DNA from 3 places in the Paenibacillus sp. 01L418 genome. Region 2 is predicted to be linked to each of the others. Evidence: riboswitches for the same ligand, from Rfam matches in the RefSeq annotation. Region 2 holds a riboswitch; each other region holds the start of a gene.
What was found. A riboswitch is a leader RNA that binds a small molecule or an ion and turns the genes downstream of it on or off. The one in region 2 is predicted to bind cyclic di-AMP.
Positions count from the first base shown of each region.

Region 1 (2,375 bases), on a different contig from region 2:
GAGAGCGCAGGTATAGAGATGATCCAGGTTGATGAGCCAGCTTTGCGAGAAGGCTTGCCGCTTAAACGCAGTGATTGGGATGCCTATTTAAAATGGGGCGTGCATGCGTTCCGTCTATCGACTTCAGCTGTGCGTGACACAACACAAATTCATACACATATGTGTTATTGTGAGTTCCATGATATTATCGATTCCATTCTTGCGCTGGATGCGGATGTCATCTCCATTGAAACCTCGCGCAGCCATGGCGAGCTGATTCATAGCTTTGAGGAGAACACCTATGACCAAGGCATCGGCTTAGGCGTTTACGATATTCACAGCCCGCGTGTACCTTCAGTGGAAGAAATGGTCAGCATGATCGAGCGCGCCATTAAAGTGCTAGATCCTGCGCTCTTCTGGATTAATCCGGACTGCGGCTTGAAAACACGCGGAATGGAAGAAACGGTTGCTTCACTACGCAACATGATGCTGGCTACTTACCAAGTCAGAGAGCAGCGTGCTGCATTAGCGAAGGTTTAATCCCTAAATACAATAAGACAGTCCAGAACTAGGTTATCTGTTCTGGACTGCCTTTTTTTTCTTATGAACGAAATTAATCCAAAGAGATGTAGGAGACGGAACGTTGACGCAAAACAGACTCTTCATGGTCGTTGCTGTACGGGGCTGCATCGGCGGATTGTGCTAGGACATGCTTGACGGCGGAGACGAATAAGTCGAGAACGCGCCCATCCTGATCCGTTTTGTCATAGTGATACTGGTTAAGAGGTGGTAGAGGAATGCTGCCGATAAAAGACTGAAGCAGGTCGCTCCATCGTTCTAAGTCAATGAGCTCTTCTGTGTCGCTGGCAAATAGTTCACTCCAGCCGAAGCCTTGATTGCTTGTTAAACGAAGACATACGCGATGGCCTGCAGAATCGACGGCAAGAGCAGGAATGACGAATAGCTCGATTCGTGTGACAGATAAATAAGGGGTCTGTTCCGTAAAAAGATGCAGATTTCGTGCACAATTTGTCAACATATACATCTCTCCTTTATTCGCTTACGAGGTTAGCTGTCGGATTCGGGCTAGAGAGAAAGCCCTACCAGGGTTACAAATCCCTGGATTCACCCCTTGCGAATCGATCTCGATCGATCGCGATGGTTCCCCCGCTTTTTCATTCGAAAAATTCAGCGTAAATAGTTTACTCTTAATTATACCCTTCATTAACGCATCTGTAAATCAGAAGTGCTTAAAATAACGATACATAAGAGATAGCTTGTTTAAATAAAGTATGCTCTTCACGGTCATATTCACAGTTTGGAAAAGTGTAATGATTGGATTCTATATGCAAAGCAGCGGCTGCAAACAAATGAAATATACGCTCGTCCTTCATCATTGGATCTGTTTGAAAAACAAAAGGAGACGCAAGAGGAAGTGTGCCGATGAACCTTAGCAGCATACTGCTCCATCTGATCCAGTCGCAAGGCTTCTCGGATTTTTTAATAAACAGCTCACTCCAGCCATGACCATTAGCAGTGGAGAGCCTCAGGCAAACACGGTAACCATTCGATTCAAGCAAGCAAGCCGGCAGCACAAACATTTGAATTCGTTTAATTTCAAACAAGGCAGCAGGATGATTTTCCAAGCTTGGCAAAGGTACTTCAACTGGTGTAGACATCAATGAGATCTCTCCTCGATTTGAATAATTCACCGATAATACTCAGCCATATTGGCTTGCCGTCTATGGTAAACCCGAAATGCAATATTGTAAAACTGTGGTATATCGTGAAAAGGCAGCCATATGCCATATTAAAAGAAATCCATTCGTTATGGCAGTAAAAAGATATTTATTCTTCGAAATACTCGTTTATTCTCTTCCATTCTCGATTATAGAGAAATCTGATTATTCACGCATAAAATCGTTGGAAAGGGATTGAACACTATTTTTGAAAACAAGAGTAAAACTGAGAAATAGTGAGATATCGAGAGATCGAAATGAATGTAAGCGTTGCGAATCGCTCTGCAAGGCTGAAACTGGCTAAATTAGGTAGCAGACTGCCTTTACAGTATTTATAGCGAGGAGTAATATTCGATACAGGATTTATAAATAAGTTTCGATTTACTGATCGCTGAGTTTCCGTGAAAGCGGAAGCGGGGGAACCAATAATGACGCGATGCGCCTGTTCGATGTGAGAGTCGAACAAACGCAGAGCAGGGGTGAATCTTTGACAGGTGCCATGGATACCGGTCAAAGTAGGGCGACTCTCACCGCCCGAATCCGACAGCTAACCTCGTAAGCGTGGACCGAGAGAGGAATGATGAAGCTTGTGATCGATTAACTTCGACCGCAGAGTGTCATAGACCTCTGTGGTTTTTTGTGCCCAAAAAAGCTTAA
Region 1 covers NZ_JBFTSN010000324.1:285-2,659, reverse strand. Annotated here, with positions in the region: gene metE (5-methyltetrahydropteroyltriglutamate--homocysteine S-methyltransferase) at 1-519, shown strand, start outside; gene AC1DSE_RS26325 (hypothetical protein) at 593-1,018, opposite strand; cyclic di-AMP (ydaO/yuaA leader) riboswitch at 1,022-1,183, opposite strand; gene AC1DSE_RS26320 (hypothetical protein) at 1,230-1,658, opposite strand; cyclic di-AMP (ydaO/yuaA leader) riboswitch at 2,098-2,296, shown strand.
Region 1: linked by a shared signal. The riboswitch ahead of AC1DSE_RS26325 (hypothetical protein) and the one ahead of AC1DSE_RS05730 (TrkH family potassium uptake protein) in region 2 are both predicted to bind cyclic di-AMP.

Region 2 (4,658 bases):
CGCGGACGCAAGAGCGAGGTCGTAACGATGGCTATCGATAATGCAAGGGTGATGCTGGACGAGAAATTCAGACTCATCGAACGAGATGAGGAACGAAGCGTTAAAGCGTCAGAGTCGCTTGCAGGATGGCTAGGACTGGATGAAGTACGCCGAATCGAGGCATTTGATAACTCCAATATTCAAGGTACGAATCCAGTTTCGGCTATGGTTGTCTTTACGGACGGCAAGCCAGACCGCAAGGAGTACCGTAAATACAAGGTTAAGACAGTACAAGGTCCAGATGACTACGAAACGATGCGCGAGGTCATACGGCGCCGCTACGAGCGTGTGGTGAAAGAGGAATTAGCTCCGCCGGATCTGATTGTAGTCGATGGAGGCAAAGGGCAAATATCAGCGGCGCTCGACGTGCTTGAGAATGAGCTTGGGTTATACATCCCGGTTTGCGGTCTTGTGAAGGATGCAAAGCATAAGACAGCGCAGCTTATGACTGGAGATCCTGCGGAGATTGTTCCTTTGCCAAGGGACAGCCAGGAGTTTTATTTGCTGCAGCGCATTCAAGATGAGGTGCATCGCTTTGCGATTACATTCCACCGCGAGCAGCGCGCCAAATCCATGGTGGAGTCGAAGCTTGATTCGATTCCGGGCATTGGCGAGAAACGACGCAAGCTGCTGCTCAAGCATTTTGGCTCGATCAAAAAAATAAAAGAGGCCTCAGTCGAAGACTTCCGGCCTCTATCTATTGGTGATAAATTAGCTTCGCAAATTATAGCTGCCCTAGGGGAGGAGTCGTCGTCATAGACGGCTTCTTCTCTTTTTTGTGACTTAAATATTTTAGAACAAATGCAATCAGTACCGGCAGCACGGAGAAGAAAATAGCCGAGATTATGTTCGGTGCTGTTCCAATAGTGAGCAAGGATAGGCCAACTGCAACGCTGTTGAAGATGGCATGGGTGAACATGGCTGTAATGAAGCCGTATCTGACGAAGATAAAGCTGAACAACAGCCCGATAATCATCAGCTCAAACAATCTCGTCGTAGACGGATAAAAAGGATACATCACATGGCCGAGCGCCCAGAAGAAGGTAGGCAGCAGTGCTGCGGCAAACGTGTTTTTAAACCACCTGCGAAATAGTCCAATACCGAAGAAGCGGAATACGGCTTCTTCGCCAATTGCGGCAGCCCAAGCAAGCACGGGCATCAGCCAAAGAATGCCCATATTGTATGGGGATTGTGAGGCATCTGATGTTTCCCAAGTGCCAATGGACAGCTTCAAGGCGATAAAGATAACCGATTGAATTGCGAATAAGATGATCGCGAATAAATAGGACAAGCCGACGCTGCGCCAAACATAATCGCCATACCCTCTTTGACCAAAACGCGGCCATAAAGCGCGGCCCTGCGCCTTCCAGAGGCCGTCTCCGGCAACAATGGATACATAAATGGAACCTGCCATTGGAATCGCTAGCAGAACACTTACGATGGCAGTGATCGAAACGGTAGCGCCTGCCATATCCGTCTCGCCGAGCGTAGCCCGGATACCATCCAGAACGTTTAAATTCATGATCGTATAAGTAATTAAATAAATGATCGTTAATACGATTCCGTATTTAAAGGATGTATGTTTTCGATACAAAACGGAGTAAATAATAGCTAAGACGAATAAAACGAAGCTCATGAACAGATAACCGATAGAGGTAAGGTATCCAGCTATTTTATCTTGTTTCTCTACATAGTTTATGTAATCGGATGGTGCTTTAAATGTAGGTTTATATCTCGTAATGACCGTCTTTTCATTAATGTTAAGAGCATCTAAAGTGATCATAAACTGTGCATTTTTCATTTCATATCCAGAGAGAGGCATTGCGACCAAATCACCATTTGCATTCAATGATCCAGCTGGTTTCATTTGTTTGTTAATTAAAAATTGTTCACTGTTGAATGATTGATTGTTCAAAAATGTTTTAACCACTTTTTGCATTTCATCTTCTGTTAGTCTTTGACCGTCGAGTTCATCAAGCTTCAAGTTCCAAGCTACGACTTTCCCGCTGTGCATATGCAGATAAACATATCCGCTGCCGCCGCCTACGAATTTAAGATCAACCTGAAACGTATCTGTAGGAAACCTAGGGTCATATTTATCCGTATATGTTTTGACTAGCTCATATTTAGATAAGTAGCCATTCATAATTTTATCGGTTTGATGTACAGCTTTAGCTGATTTCACCTTCAAGCCTGTTTCTTTTTCAACAAATGCAGACGCCTTATCCTCCGCCGCTGATTTCGTAATGACCTTGGTATTCATTTCGCCAGATGAGATAGCTGTAATCATTGGAACGATTTGTACGGCTCCATAAATAATAAAGCAAGCAACTGCTGCCCATATAAATCGTTTCCATTCATTGGGTTTAATAGAATCAATCATAGTTTCACCTCAACTGTCTTCATAATAAATAGCTCATTTTATTACCTTAACATATGAATCCCTAAATTATCCAATGAAAATGACCGTTTGTTTTCAAAAAAATGCGAAATAACGATGTCCAGCAAGCTAGCTATGTGCTGGTTCGTCCCATTGCCCTAATTTGAGCTAATATCGTCCTGTTTGTCATAAACGTCACCTTTATATCAGGAGTGCTTAGGGATTATAATCGTTATCGTCATACTAATTGCATAGCATAGCCGAATTTCCTAAGGAAATCGGGGGAACCATAAAGTTGTCTAAATGGATGAGCCTGCTGAAAGCAAAGCAGTTCAACATTAGATAGCATGGGGTGAATTTTAGCGGTGAAGCATCGTCTTCTTCCGCTGAATAGGGCTGCCTGTCCAGGCCCGAATCCGTCAGCTAACCTCGAAGGCGTATTGGAACAGGACTCATCGCACGAGCACTTGAGTTTCCAGTGCTTTTTTTTATGCTTAAAAACAATAAATGACAATATGACATAATCAAAAAGAAGGGAAATGAATGAAGGTTAGTTGGAATGTTTTGAAGTGGTCACCCCCGCGTATTTTGGTAAGTGGATTCGCTCTTATTATATTGCTGGGTGCCTTATTATTATCCATGCCTTTTGCATCGGTAAGCGGTGAGAGATTGCCTTTTATAGATGCGCTGTTTACGGCAACCTCGGCAACCTGTGTAACAGGGTTAGTTGTCGTTGATACCGGAACTTATTTCTCTATATGGGGTCAAATCATATTAATGTGCCTGTTCCAGCTTGGCGGACTCGGATTTATGACGATGGCAACGCTGGTAGCGCTCGTACTTCGCAAGAGGATTTCGCTGCGTGAGCGGCTTTTGCTGCAGGAATCCATGAACCAGTCGAGCATGGAAGGCATCGTGCGTTTGATTAGACGCGTTATTGTGTATTCATTGACAATAGAGCTTATTGGCGCTGCGTTGTTTGCTTCGAGGTTTGCATTTGATATGCCGCTGGGCAAAGCGATTTATTTTGGAGCCTTTCATGCGGTTTCATTGTTTAACAATGCTGGTTTTGATATTTTTGGGAACTATCGCAGCTTGACCTTATACGTTTCTGATCCAGTCGTCAATATTGCAGCTATGATGCTGATTATTTCGGGTGGACTCGGCTTTGTCGTTATGTCGGACCTGATGGAGTTCCGCAAAAACCGCAAGCTGTCGCTGCACAGCAAGGTCGTGCTATCTATGACAGGAACGCTTATTGCAGTAGGGACACTCGTCATATTTATTTTTGAATTCTCGAATTCGAAGACACTGGGCTCTCTGGACTGGGGCGGGAAAATTTTGTCCTCGTTCTTCCAGTCGGTAACGCCGCGGACGGCAGGAGCCAATACGCTTGATTATACGGCTATCCGGCAAGCAACGATGTTTTTCACCATTATATTAATGTTTATTGGCGCCTCGCCCGGCTCGACGGGCGGCGGTATCAAAACAACAACTTTTGCAACGCTGGTCGGCGCTGTATTTGCAATGATTAGAGGACGAGAGGACATCGTTCTTTTCCGTTACAGATTAGGCAAAGACAGAATTTTTAAAGCACTCACGATTACTTTGATCTCTTTATCGCTTGTCATTATTGTAACGATGATCTTGTCGATGACGGAGGATCAAGCTTTTATAAAGCTATTGTTTGAAGCGACATCAGCATTTGGAACAGTAGGATTATCCGTTGGTGTTACGCCAGAGCTGAGCCTTGTTGGGAAAATAGTCATTGCATTAACCATGTTTGCCGGAAGACTTGGACCCCTGACGCTCGCATACGCGCTTGGGCCTCGTACAGAGAAAGAGCTTTATCGGCATCCAGAAGGCAAAATTACGATTGGATAGGAGACTTTGCAAGTGGGAATTAAAAAGAAACAATTTGTCATCATCGGCTTAGGGAGATTTGGTTCGAGCTTAGGGCGCGAACTCGTCCAGCTTGGCCATGAGGTGCTTGGAATAGATAAGGATGAAGAAGCCGTTCAGGACATGAGCGGTATTCTAACCTATGCTGTATCAGCTGATTGTACGGATGAAGAAGCGCTGCGCTCCTTGGGTGTAAGAAACTTTGATTGCGGAGTTGTCGCGATTGGCGATGACATTCAATCCAGCATTTTAACAACCATACTGCTTAAGGATTTGGAAGTGAAGCAAGTTGTAGCGAAAGCTTTGACTGAACTGCATGGCCGGGTGCTTGAGAAAA
Region 2 covers NZ_JBFTSN010000025.1:436-5,093, reverse strand. Annotated here, with positions in the region: gene uvrC (excinuclease ABC subunit UvrC) at 1-798, shown strand, start outside; gene AC1DSE_RS05735 (CPBP family intramembrane glutamic endopeptidase) at 764-2,422, opposite strand; cyclic di-AMP (ydaO/yuaA leader) riboswitch at 2,668-2,872, shown strand; gene AC1DSE_RS05730 (TrkH family potassium uptake protein) at 2,963-4,303, shown strand; gene AC1DSE_RS05725 (potassium channel family protein) at 4,322-4,658, shown strand, end outside.

Region 3 (13,243 bases), on a different contig from region 2:
ACGGATTCGGGCAGAGCGAAGGACTGCGCAACCTTGGCATTAATTTCGCTTAAGGTAGCAAGCTCATGAATCGTCGTTTCACTCATTGGGCTATAGCACTCCAGCATAAAGCTGCTCCACTTGCGATAAAAGGGTGTGAAAACCTTGTATGGCTCCATTTTTCGAGCAAATGCCGGGAAAGCATCTAGATCAGCAAGAGGTGAATCGGCAATAGACATCCATCGGCGGCCAAGGCTGCGTGTGGTTAGCCCAAGCTGCTCATCTCGCTGCCGTGAGTAAGGCGTATAGTCTGTGTGAACAATAACCTCATCAATAGGATGCGCATGCAGCAGTGCTTCGGTGATCGCAGCAGGATTACCATAAAGCACATGCAGTTCCTTTCCTGCATTAGAATAGCTGTGCAGAAGCGAGGCGGCTTGCGCCATGAAATTCCGGCCGCTATGACTAGTTAAACGGCCATCTCCTGTAATAACGGGATCTATGATTAGCAAATGAATGCCTTGTTTCTCTTTTTTCTTCAAATAATCAAAAGCGCGCAAATCTGCAATACGCAAATCCTTGCGGTGAATAAACAAATACATCAGTGATAGCTCCTTCCATAAGCGCAACATTGAACGGCCGCATTCCAGCTGGAATGAAACAGCAAAGCCGCAAGTCATTTGTCGTCAGAGGACAAAAAACTGCGGCTTTGCTAGATGAGTCTACCCGTTCAACCCTCAAGAAGAGGGATTAGGTTGCTCTATTTTACGTCAACGTTGGCTTGGTATGAATCAGCATCCATGATACGACGAGCAGTTACATATCGTCCCTCATAGTACTCGGAGTTAAGTTTGTCAGTTACAACGCCTCTGCTCGAGGATGAATGTACAAACTTTCCATCTCCAATGTAAATGCCAACATGGGATACGGCGCTATTATTGCCGCCAACTGTGTCGAAGAACACAAGATCTCCCGCAATGAGGTCAGCCTTAGCGACCTTTGTACCTTCTTTTGCTTGCGAACCAGAAGTACGTGAAAGCTCAATGCCCATTTTCTCGAACACATAGCTCGTGAAGCCGGAGCAATCAAAGCCTTTCGACGACGTTCCGCCGCTTTTGTACGGAGTGCCAATAAGATCATTAACAATTCCGTTCAATTTTGAGTCAGCGAAAGCGCTTCCCGCTTGAAAAGCGAGCACGAGAACGAGACCCAGGATTAATGTGGTAATCTTCTTCAATTGTGAAACTCCTTCCAATGCCGACGAGGTTAGCTGTGGGGTTCGGTTGAAGGCTCCCTATGATTCCTCGGGCGTTTGAAAAAAACTCAAACGTCGGAATCAATTCACCCAAAGTGGTTCCCCCGTATCCCAATAGGGAATTAGGCAGTTTTTTTATTGCTTTGAGAAATATTCGATTATTTTCAATGATCTCCTGCCTTTAGTGGCAATTTCTAATAATTCTCATGTAACCTTTTGACAATTTGCTTCGTTAAACCGTTCTTTCTGTAATATAAACACGCCATAGTAGTGCTTTCTAACTAAATACATGGAGTCAATTTCATTAATTATGTGGATGTTGTGTAAAATATACCGTTTTGTCCTTTAGGCGCTATATCGCAAGGACTAGCTTAAAGTGCCGTAAACGGCGGTATTTCACCATTTTGCTCCTCATAAATTAGAAAAATCTCATCTATATCACTCGTGAATAAGCGTAGATTCAGACAGCCTAGCTGCTGCTCCAGATAGAGCGGCAGAAATAGACAAAGGAGGCTGTTCATGAGAACAGCCCCCTTTGGGCAATCGAAAAAAAGATTTATTTTGCAGTAACGATTTTTTCAGAAATGAGCTGTGGATCGTTGTTTTTTTGCTGCATCCAAAACTGTACCTTGTATTTTCCGGCATTTTTGAAATCGTAGGAAACGAGCTTGGAGCTGAACCAAAAGGTGTCTTTTTCGACGAACTCTTTAAAATCATCATCATCCTGGCTGCGGCTGTCGATTGTCGTTTCCTTATCATTAGGATCAACGATGGTCACTTTGAACTCTGAAATCGCCATATTCAAATTATCGATTTGTGCTTGCACTAAAAATTTCTGAACACTGCCTTTATCAACCTGTCCGAACATAGCTCGCTTCTCGTTCATTAGAAACATATGCACATTGGGCTTCTGAATAATGAGCTTCTTATCATTGCTCTTCCATTGGACGAAGGCTTGAAGGCTGTCACTTAAAGAACGAATGCTAATATAAACCTTATCATCCACAACGACAGCATCGTCAGTGGATTGCTTATTATTATAAAGGAGCGTTACCTTTTGAAATAGTTTGTCTGCTGCAACCAATGAACCGCCCGATAAGAGCAATACCATGGATATAATAACTAGTTTTTTACGCATCATTTGTGAATATCCCCCATTTTTGATTTTCTTTCAGTTATTTATACAGAACTGCCATCATTTAGTTGCGGTTAGTTGTAAAAAAAACCTCCACACCACAGCAAAGCGTGGAATGAAGGTTTATTTTTGCTTCAGCATCTAGAGGACGCTGAAGGCTTTTTTGGTTTGCTACATTCTTTTCGTTTCCAAAAAGTCATATTGCGCGGCAATCGTCCAAACCTTCATCAGTGTTTGAATGAGATAATAGCCTTGATGCAGAATGAGTGCAATCAGCCCGGCCCACAGCATGGAGAGACTTGTCACCACAAGCCCAGCAGCCGCTCCAATCCCCCACATGATGAGCGACACAGCTGCATAGGTGAGGAAATTTCGGAGAGCGTGCCATAAGGAACGGAATATGCTTCCTCCTGATGCAGCGCTGAATTGCATGGCTAGAAACAGCAGATGCAGTACTGTGCCCCATAGGAGCCATAGAAGGGCGCTAGGCAGCACCGTTTGCAGCAGCTCTGGAATAGAGCCGCTCTCTAGAAGCGCATCCAGTGAGCGCGGCAGCACATACCAAGCAGGAGCCACAGATAAAATAACCTCGATCCAGTAAAGCAGAACTACAGGCTTCCAAGCTTTGCGAATACCTTCTAGAAATCGTGTCCCTCTATTCGATCTGGACTGATTTAACGAATAGAATAGACCGGCATTGAATAAGGGAGTGATCAGCATTCGGGCAACAAGGAGACCGCCCAGCGTCCAGACGTAAGGATTAATGAGATCGGTCTTGAACAGCTGGAATTGTGCTTCGGTCATGAATAGCTGAACGGCTGCTTCTGAAGGAGCGGAGCTTGGATATCGACGCAGCAGCGGAGCTACGACCGAATCAATGAAGCGGTAAAGGAAGAACCCCCAGATCAGCTGATAAAGAAATAATAAAACAACAATGTAAAAATGTTTTACCGCTAACCGCCAGCCTTGCTTCAAATGTATTTTCATCGTTTATCGCTCCTTGAACGCAATTACTTACCAGCTCAGCGACCCGAGCAGTCCTTCAATTAGTTGGACAACGCCGAGGCTCCATCTTGTGCGTTTATCCTCTGGCAGCTGAGCCTGCATGTAGTTGTTAATGAGCTTATTATCAAGCACATTGCTGTTGTTTGGGTCAACGACTGCCCATTCAAGCGGAGCGGAATGCAGCTGTTTATATTGCATATGGGATTCCTGAGTATCCCAAAGCTTTGTTATTTTGGTGCCGTCAGTAAACTTCATCAACACTTTAATCTCTCCATTGCTGCCGCCGTTTTTCTTAACGAGTACAACAGATTCATACATCTCAGCACCATCTTGGGTGACTGGGCGTACATGAATCGATTCGATCGAAAAGTCGGCCATTTTGTTGCCGTAGACATATTGGCTGAAATAATCATTCCATTTCGTTTTTGTTACCTGTTCGACAACACGCTGGAAGTCTGCTGTCGATGGATGCTTGAACTTATACTTTTGGAAATAGGTTCGCAATATTTTTTGCATCGTTCTGGAGCCGACCTGATTCTCGATACCAATGAGCACCAGCTTTGCCCTCAGATATACATTCTCGGCATATTGCGAGTGGCTGGCGTATGACCAAGATTGCTGCTTGAGCGGTGCAGGGTTGGTCATATAGCTCGCTTCCATGCGCAAATTCGGCTCCAAGCCATATGCCGTCTCCATTACTTTATCCTCGGCATAGGACGTAAACCCCTCGTCCAGCCATGCCTCCTCGAATTCATTAGAGGCGACCATTCCGTACCAATATTGATGGCCAATCTCATGAACGACCGTACGTTCAAGATCGTAGCCTGGGTTATCATTTTCTGCAGCGAAAGCGGTAATGAGTGTTGGATACTCCATGCCGCCAGCTCCGTTCGCTCCTTTGGGCGGAACGACGATCGACAGCGTACTGTAAGGATATTCACCATACCACTTGGCGTAGCTTGAGAGTGCGGACTTGGCTGCATGCATGTAGCGATCCTTAAGGTCAGCATGCGCAGGATCAAGATACAGCTTAATGCGTACACCGGGAATGCCGGTATCTGAATAAGCAGTCTCTTCATAAACGAAGTCCGGTGAGGCCGACCAAGCAAAATCATGAATATCATCAGCATAAAACTGGTAAATCTTTGTTGCTTCCTTGATCTCGATAGGCTTTGTTTGGAAGCCCGTTGCAGCGACGGTGTAGTTCTCAGGCACATTAATCCGAACGCTGTATATGCCGAAGTCGCTGTAGAACTCAGAATTGCCATGATACTGATGGACATTCCAGCCCTCAGCTGTACGTCCGCGCATGCCGGCTGTCTCATATACAGCGAGCTTTGGAAACCACTGCCCAGCCATCACGAAGTTGCCGGAATAGCCCATTCTTGCGAATACCTCTGGGAGCTTCACCTCGTAGCTCATTCGCAGCGTTACGGAGGTGCCGGGAGCGATAGGCTCCGGCAAGCGGATTTTGGCCAAAGTAAAATCATTGGCATTGCCATCGTCAGGTTGTACATATTGAAGACGTGGCAGAAGGCTCTCACCGTTCAGCGTTTCTAGCGTAAGCAGGTTCATATAGCCTTGGCTATTGGTTGTTGCTTTGTCCTGGCGCAGCTTGCCGCCGGATTCTTTCATAAACGTGGTTTTGCCCGATTGAAAGGCGTTCGGGTACAGATGGAAATAGAGCTCGGACACTGTTTTTTTGCCAGGGTTAGTCCAAGTTACGGTTTGCTCACCGTTCAGCTGCTTTGCATCATTCGTTAAATGCACGTTGATATGGTACTCAACGACACGTTTGCTCAGCTCTTGCGGTTTAGGTGTGATGACCGTATTCGGCTCCTGCACGGCAGGCGGCTTGACCGACTTTTGAGCAGGCGCTAGTGCTTGCTTGGCGTTAGCGGCGGGGGCGAAAGCATAAGTATATTGGGATTGCCAAGCAGTCCCGAAGTCATGCTGCATCGATATGCCGAGCAGCGCGACTGCGAGTATTACGAGTAAAATTCGTTTGAAATAGCGTGGAGTCATTGAACGTTTCCCTCCCGTTGACAAGCATCTACAGCATGTATATGTTTGCTTTTCGATGATTATTAGCTAAAATGGAATTATTGTATCGGGGAAGGTGTGAATACGCATGACGGAAGAACAAGGACAACCGGCGGAGCCGGTTAAGAAAGAAAAGAAATCACTGTCGCTCAACGTAGTGAGCAGCAAACAACATAAAGGTTTTGGGGCAGGAACGATCGATTTGAGCGCGGTATCCTGTGTTATTATTGATGATGGCGTTGCTTATATTGATGTTGGCGCTATGCATGCAAAGAGTAAAGTAGAGCGTGGCATTAAGTTTACGCCTAACAAAGAGGATACTCCGAACGGTCGTCAATGCTGGATCGTATGGGTAGCGGTTGACCGCAATGAAGAAGGCTCCTATTACGCGGGCGCTACGGCATGCGAGATGCTGATTGATTCCGAGGCGCGTCGCGGGTGGAAGCTTCTCCCGGATCACGTGAACAAGCTGGATCAATCACTCAAACGCCGCTATAACTTGTCCGAGCTTGGCGATGTCGATAAATCGGCGCTTCGCAAGCTGCTTGTGGAGCATAATCTTGAGTGGTGGGATCGCTCCCCAGATGAGCTTAAGCAAGCTTTGAACGTATAACAGCTGGCGTTATTAGCAGCAGATTGAGTTTATTGTGAATTATGGATGAGAACCTCATCGTTCGTAGGCTAGTCCTATCGAATGATGAGGTTTTCCGCGTTGATAGAGGCTGTTAAAGCATTTAAAAAATTTTTTTGGCAGCAAGTGCAGGGTATGCGGGACAAGCTGGCGTCTATTAGATTGGGAAGGAGGGGAGCGACATTCAAGACGAGGATTGGATCAGAGAGGTACAGAAGGGCGGGCCCGAGCATTTTGGTCCTTTTGTACAGGCATATGGTCCTTATATATATAGAACAGTCTTCGCAGTGCTTCGTTCACCGCATGATGCGGAGGATATTACACAGGAAGTGCTGCTGCAAATTTATCGCTCCCTTCCGGATTGTCGATTGGATGGGCTCAAAACATGGATTACCCGTATTGCCGTCAATCGAGCGATCGATTTCAAACGCAGCCGTGCACGAAAGCCAGAGGAGCTAATGGATAGCGAAGCGATGTCTGAAAAAGTACATGAAGAACTTGTGTCTGCTCCTGCTGCAGAAACATTAGCCATCGAACAGGCGGATAGGCAGCAGATACGAGAGCGAGTTGATGAAATGCCGGAAAACTATCGTGAAGTCATAACCGCTTATTATATGGAAGACAAGTCATATGAACAAATCGCAGCCGAAACTGGACTAGAACGCAAAAGCGTAGAGTCCAGGCTGTACCGTGCAAGAGGCTGGATGAAGCGCCATTTTCGGAAGGAGGACTTCGAATGATGATTGAGCATATCTCTTCTGATCAAATGTCCCGTTACGTAAACGACAGACTGGTTGAGGCTGAGCGTATACCGGTTGAGCAGCATTTGGCTGCTTGCGACTTCTGTTTGCAGCTGTTCGTCATTGCGATTGAAACAGCTGAGGGCGAGATGCAGCGGGCAGATTCTGATTTAACCACGCCGATGCCTAACATGGAGCAAATAGAAAAGCGTGTCGTGGAGCAATTGATGATGGAGCAGGAACATGATCATAGAGAAGTCGGGCCACATGTTGTGACGAGTACTATACAAGAGAAGCCTCGCCGTCTGCGGACATGGCTTCAGCATCCGGTAACGCATTACACCATAGCTGCTTCGATTACGCTGCTGCTGCTTGCCAGCGGGACTTTTGCCTCCTTCTCACAGAAGCTGGCTCAGCTTGATATGAATGAGAATAAACAGCAGGATATAAGGCCGAATCCACCAGCGGCGGCAGGTGGACATTCCGAATCTTGGTCAGACAGAATGGTTGATCAAACCGGATCGTGGCTCGATGGCTTAAAAGCTTCTCGATTTAGATAAATGAAAAAAAGAAGACAGAAGGGAATGAATAAATGATGAATAAAAGCCCGTTAGCGGCGTTCTTTCTTTCTTTTTTACCTGGCGTAGGACATGCCTATGCAGGTCGCCCAGTACGTGCGGTTTTGTACGGGGGAGCTTTCTTTGGTTCGATAGGATTGTGTATGCTATTTGGATTAATGGGCGGGTATATGGAGGATACAGTTTATATCTTTTTGTTTTTTATAGCGGCGATGGCGGGAATCATCAATATGATTGATATGGTCATCTTCCTGCTGCTAGGCAAGGGATTGCCGTCAGGCGGGGCAAACCAGCATCCATTCGCGCATCCTGCTGATCATTTCTCGCCAGGCTTTGTTCCTTTGGAGCAAGAGCGCCAGCGCGAGAAGTCGCGGACGATCATGTTCTCTCTGATTCCGGGTCTAGGGCATATGAATATGGGGCTTATGCAGCGGGGTATTACCTTCCTCATTTCCTTCATTGGCTGGTTTGCGATTATCGTCTTCTTAGGCACGATAACGCACAGGGCAGAGCTGCTCGTGTTTCTTTTGGCGCTTCCTGTTATTTGGATATACAGCATGTTTGACGCAATTAGCCAGCTGCATGCCAAGCAGCGCGGGGAGCATGTGGCGGACCGTGCTATATTTGAGGACGTGGAATCGTATATCGCCTCTGGGCGTAAAAGCAAAGTGCTGGCTATCGCATTAGCTATTTTTCCAGGTGCAGGACATCTGTATCTAGGTTTGCAAAAACGCGGCCTGCAGCTAATGGGTGGTTTTCTTCTCGCCGTCTATATTATGGACAATTTGCGCTTGTCGCTGTTTTTTTTCCTGCTTCCGCTGTTCTGGTGCTTTGCTTTCTTCGATGCGCTGCAGCAGACGTCTCGTTATGAGCGTCAGGAGCTTACCGATGAACCGGTATTGACGCAGCTTGTCCCTTATCAGCGCTGGTTTGGTTTTGGGCTGCTGGGATTCGGCGTTTATTACTTGCTCGATCGTGTAGCTGTAGAGGTTACTTCTCATTTCTCAAGGGAGCTTTATTCCCAATACATGCAAATTAAATATATGATACCAACGGCGGTTGTCGCATTTATTATGATTATTGTAGGCATGCGTCTAGCTTTCGGAAGCAAGGCATCTCCGGTAATGAGCAAAGGTAAACCGCCAGAGCTTCATAAGCCGATGCCAAGAAAGTACGAGGAGGATTCGCATTGAACACCAACACGGTAAATATGGCTGAACCGTCTGTCAATCAACCATCAGGCGTTCGCACTTGGCGCGTCGGCTCATTATCGATGGGCGTGACACTGATTCTCGTGGGGACAGCGTTAGCTGTCTCTCTATGGCAGGACATGGAGGCTTACGAGGTGCTCGTGTGGGTCGCGCCCGTCGTTTTCATTATGCTCGGAGCGGAGCTGCTGCTTTACTTGAAGTTTTCTAGCAGTGCGCGTACTATCGTTCGTTATGACTGGATGAGTGTCTTTTTTGTAGGAATGGTTGGAACAGCCAGTCTCGGGCTTGCACTGCTCATGTCAACGGGCTTGTTCGATGAGCTGCAGCGAGGGCTACAGATGACGCAGCGATCGGCATTCGTGGAAACGAAGAAAATAGGGGTGCCTGCTGATATTAAGAAGATTGTTGTGCACACCTTGGATGGCGTGACGCTTGAGCTTACGGAAACACGTGAGCTTAAGCTGTTTGGCCAAATTCGTTATTGGTCATCCGAGAAGTATGAGCGATTGGACAATAAAATGCTGAAAACCGATGTTGTTGGCTCAACGATGTATGTCATGATTGGTTCCGTCGATCACCGGGACGGCGGCCTCATCTCAGACACGGTCAGCCCGGAGCTGACATTAATTGTACCGAAGGATGTAGAGGTTGTGGAACAGGGGCGTTAGTAGCGGAATTGGAAAAGCAGCTTGAAGCGGGATGTTCTCGCTTCAAGCTGCTTTTTTTTAGAGAGGGGATATGAGGAGATCTCGTTCATTGCTGTACTTCGATGGGCAACTTACTCAACACCTCTTGAAGAGGAGCTAGGACACGATAAGAGCCGCGAAGAGGTATATAACCTAACTTGCGATTAATGCTGAGAATAGGTGCATTTGTTGAGTCATTATCTGTACGGATGTATGCGGCTTGATGCTGCTGAGCAAGCTCAATTGCTTTGAGCTTTAAAGCAAAAGCAATCTTCCTGCCGCGATAAGCTCTGCTTACGCCGGTATATTCATGATACATCCCGTTTGTTTGTGGATTAAGCAGGACATTAGTAACCCCTACGAAGCGGTCGCCGTCAGCAGCGATAATCACTTGCTCAGGCGCATAGCCGTCTACTTTCAAATACCATTTGCGCCATTCGACGAAATCAGGGACTTCACCAAGATAACCGGGAATGTCTACCAGTGTTTCTTTATAGATCTCATACAGCTTCTGTTCGCTTTCTTCACCGGGTTCATCGGCAAGCGTTAGGAAGCGTAGCGCCCCAAGGTCTGGCATGCTTGGAAATTGCGGTTGTTGCGCTCCATCATGTTCACCAAGTGTAAGGACGGACTGGAAGGCATGGCGTTCAATTACAAAAGCATGTCGCTTTGCAAACTGAATCGCATCCTCATTATCGTCCCATACTTCAGTAATGAGCGTAGAAGCGCCGATTTTCAAAGCCCATTTTCCAATGTGAGCTAACAGCAATTGGCCGATTCCCTGCTTGCGATAAGACTCTGATACGACAAGCGTATTGCATAAGTAGCCAGGCTCTGTCCAAGGCGCCCGCCACGTCCAGGCGTAGCCGACAATATCGCCTTGCTCATTTACTGCAACCTGCCGCTCGCGATCGTATCCGGCAAGCAGTCCGTTCTCATCCATCCATGTATGTCCAATCTCATAAAGCTTCTTATCTGCATCATGCAGGTTCTCAGCAGTCGTCGGTTCTGACCACACTTGATTAAGCAATTGTGCAAGCTGCTCGTAGTCCTCTGGCAGCTGCAAGGGGCGTAGTGTAATGGACATGGCGTCCCACCTCATCTTTCGTTTCGGTATTCATATAAGATGATTATGGCACGGATGAAGCAGCCCTAGATAGGGAGAGTTTGACTATAAACATTAAATAACAAACGAAAAAAAGCTGCGCCAAAGTCAGAGAGACTTTAGCACAGCTTTATATTTATTCATATTGCCGATTATGAAGCGACGGCAACGGCATTGTAAGTCATAATCCATACAGAACCTGCGACGATCGTCAGCAAAATAACGAGGCCGAATATAAGCGCCATCAGGTTGAAGCGAGGTTTCTCCTCATCCCGTATGTGCATAAAGAAGATAAGCTGAACAGCAAATTGCAGAACTGCCGTCACAAGGATGAGCAGCGTTGCAGCTTTTTTGCTGAGCAGGTCATTCATTACTACGACAAGCGGAATGATTGTCAGAATGATGGAGAATAGGAAGCCGATCACATAAGACTTCATCGATCCGCCGTGGGACCCGTGTGCGTCCTGCGAATGTGTGTTATGGTTTTCCATCCTACATCACCCCCATCAAATAAACGATTGAGAATACGAAAATCCATACGACGTCCAGGAAATGCCAGTACAAGCTGATGATGCCGACTTTGCGCTTCGTAACGGGTGTAATGCCGCGGCGTCTAATCTGAAGAATTAGTGCAATCATCCAGACTAAGCCAAGCGAAACGTGAAGTCCGTGTGTGCCGACGAGAACGAAGAAGGCTGACCAGTAAGCACTTGTTCCGATATTAGCGCCTTCGTGCACCAAATGCATGAACTCATTTACTTCAAGATAGATAAATGAAGCGCCGAGAACTGCTGTAATAGCGAGCCAAAGAATAAGGCCGCGCTTGTTGCCTTTGTTCATTTCAAGAACGGCTATACCGCTTGTAAAGCTGCTTGTCAGTAGAATGAAGGTCGAAATGATAATACCGTTCATCTCAAGCAATTCGGCACCTGTCGGTCCGCCGTCAGTGTTGAGACGGAGGACGACATAGGTTGCAAATAACGTACCGAACAAAATAACGTCGGTTATAAGAAACAGCCAGAAGCCGAACATTTTCATCGATTCTTGATCGTGATGATCGTCATGGTGACCGCCGCCGTGTCCAGCGCCGTGTCCGCCATGCGCTCCTGCTGGAGTGGAAACTGCATGTGCCATTATTTTGTCCCCCTTAACGCTGCTTCCGTGCGTTCAATCTCATCCACCGGAATGTAATAATCGGTATCGTAAGAGAACGAACGAACAAGCATACATACGGCTACGCCGACTAGACCTGGTATGGCCATCCATAGCCAATCCCATACGAAGCCGAAGCCTGCAATAAACCAGCAGATCGACATAATGAATGGAATACCTGAATTTTTCGGCATATGAATCGGTTCAAGCGGCGCAAGTGGTTTAGCAGGCTGACCATTCGCAATGCGCTGCTTTTCTTCCCACCACTCGTCTTGGCTAGTAACCTGTGGCAAGCGAGCAAAGTTATATAGCGGCGCAGGTGATGGTATCGACCATTCGAGTGTACGGCCATCCCATGCATCGCCATCCTTTTCTTTCTTGAAAAACTTGATGCTGTGAGCGATTTGCCATACTTGGAAAATAAACGCGATACCCATCAAGAATGCTCCAACAGTAGAGACGACGTTCAAAGGCTGCCAGCCCATATCGAAGTCATATTCGTTGAAACGACGCGTCATACCCATTAAGCCAAGTGCGTATTGCGGCATGAAACAAACATACAAGCCGATGTTCCAGAACCAGAATGCCCATTTGCCAAGACCTTCATGCAAACGGAAGCCGAACATTTTTGGCCACCAGTAGTAAAGGCCTGCGAAGTAACCGAACACAACGCCGCCGATAAGCACCTGATGGAAATGCGCGATCAGGAAGTAACTGTTATGGAACTGGAAGTCAGCAGGTGCGACAGACAAGAGCACCCCGGTCATCCCACCGACAACGAAGCAGGGAATAAATGCTACCGTCCACATCATCGGAGTCGTAAACCTAATTCGGCCTCGATACATCGTAAACAGCCAGTTGAATATTTTAACCCCGGTCGGTATTGCGATAATCATCGTTGTCAAAGCGAAGAAAGCATTGACGTTGGCGCCTGAACCCATTGTGAAGAAGTGATGCGCCCATGTAAAGAAGGAGAAGAAGCTGATCGACATAAGCGCGAATACCATTGACTTATAACCGAACAATTTTTTCTTCGAGAAAGCCGAAACGATTTCAGAGAAAATACCAAAAGCCGGCAAGATAACAATATATACCTCAGGATGTCCCCACATCCAGATGAGGTTGATATACATCATCGGGTTGCCCCCGCCGTCGAGCGTAAAGAAGTGAGCGCCTAGATAACGGTCGATGAACAATAGGAACAAGGTAACAGTCAAAATTGGGAATGCGAAAATAATAGTTACACATGACGACAAAACAGACCATACGAACATCGGCATTTGCATGAGCTTCATGCCTGGTGCGCGCATTTTTAGAATCGTAACGATAAAGTTAATACCTGTAGCCAATGAACCGATACCTGAGATTTGAATACCCCATATATAGAAGTCCTGTCCGAGTCCCGGACTTCCTGACAGCTCAGAGAGCGGCGGATAAGCGAGCCATCCTGCATCAGGTGAACCGCCGATAATGAAGGATACGTTAAACAGCATGGCACCGAAGAAGAACATCCAGAAGCTAAGGGAGTTCAAAAACGGGAATGCAACGTCGCGGGCACCAATTTGCAGTGGAACGACGATATTGAATAAACCGAACATAAGCGGCATCGCCATGAACAAGATCATGATTACGCCGTGCGTCGTAAAGATTTGGTTATAGTGATCCGGCTGCAAAAACTCCACTTCAGGCGCTGCGAGCTGAACACGCATGAGCAGCGCATCAA
Region 3 covers NZ_JBFTSN010000015.1:15,728-28,970, reverse strand. Annotated here, with positions in the region: gene AC1DSE_RS03935 (FAD-binding domain-containing protein) at 1-581, opposite strand, end outside; gene AC1DSE_RS03930 (C40 family peptidase) at 740-1,216, opposite strand; cyclic di-AMP (ydaO/yuaA leader) riboswitch at 1,220-1,373, opposite strand; gene AC1DSE_RS03925 (hypothetical protein) at 1,606-1,755, opposite strand; gene AC1DSE_RS03920 (hypothetical protein) at 1,791-2,375, opposite strand; gene AC1DSE_RS03915 (hypothetical protein) at 2,541-3,356, opposite strand; gene AC1DSE_RS03910 (M1 family metallopeptidase) at 3,384-5,399, opposite strand; gene AC1DSE_RS03905 (YwhD family protein) at 5,506-6,030, shown strand; gene AC1DSE_RS03900 (sigma-70 family RNA polymerase sigma factor) at 6,336-6,788, shown strand; gene AC1DSE_RS03895 (hypothetical protein) at 6,785-7,348, shown strand; gene AC1DSE_RS03890 (hypothetical protein) at 7,381-8,559, shown strand; gene AC1DSE_RS03885 (hypothetical protein) at 8,556-9,245, shown strand; gene AC1DSE_RS03880 (GNAT family N-acetyltransferase) at 9,331-10,350, opposite strand; gene cyoD (cytochrome o ubiquinol oxidase subunit IV) at 10,521-10,859, opposite strand; gene cyoC (cytochrome o ubiquinol oxidase subunit III) at 10,861-11,502, opposite strand; gene AC1DSE_RS03865 (cbb3-type cytochrome c oxidase subunit I) at 11,502-13,243, opposite strand, start outside.
Region 3: linked by a shared signal. The riboswitch ahead of AC1DSE_RS03930 (C40 family peptidase) and the one ahead of AC1DSE_RS05730 (TrkH family potassium uptake protein) in region 2 are both predicted to bind cyclic di-AMP.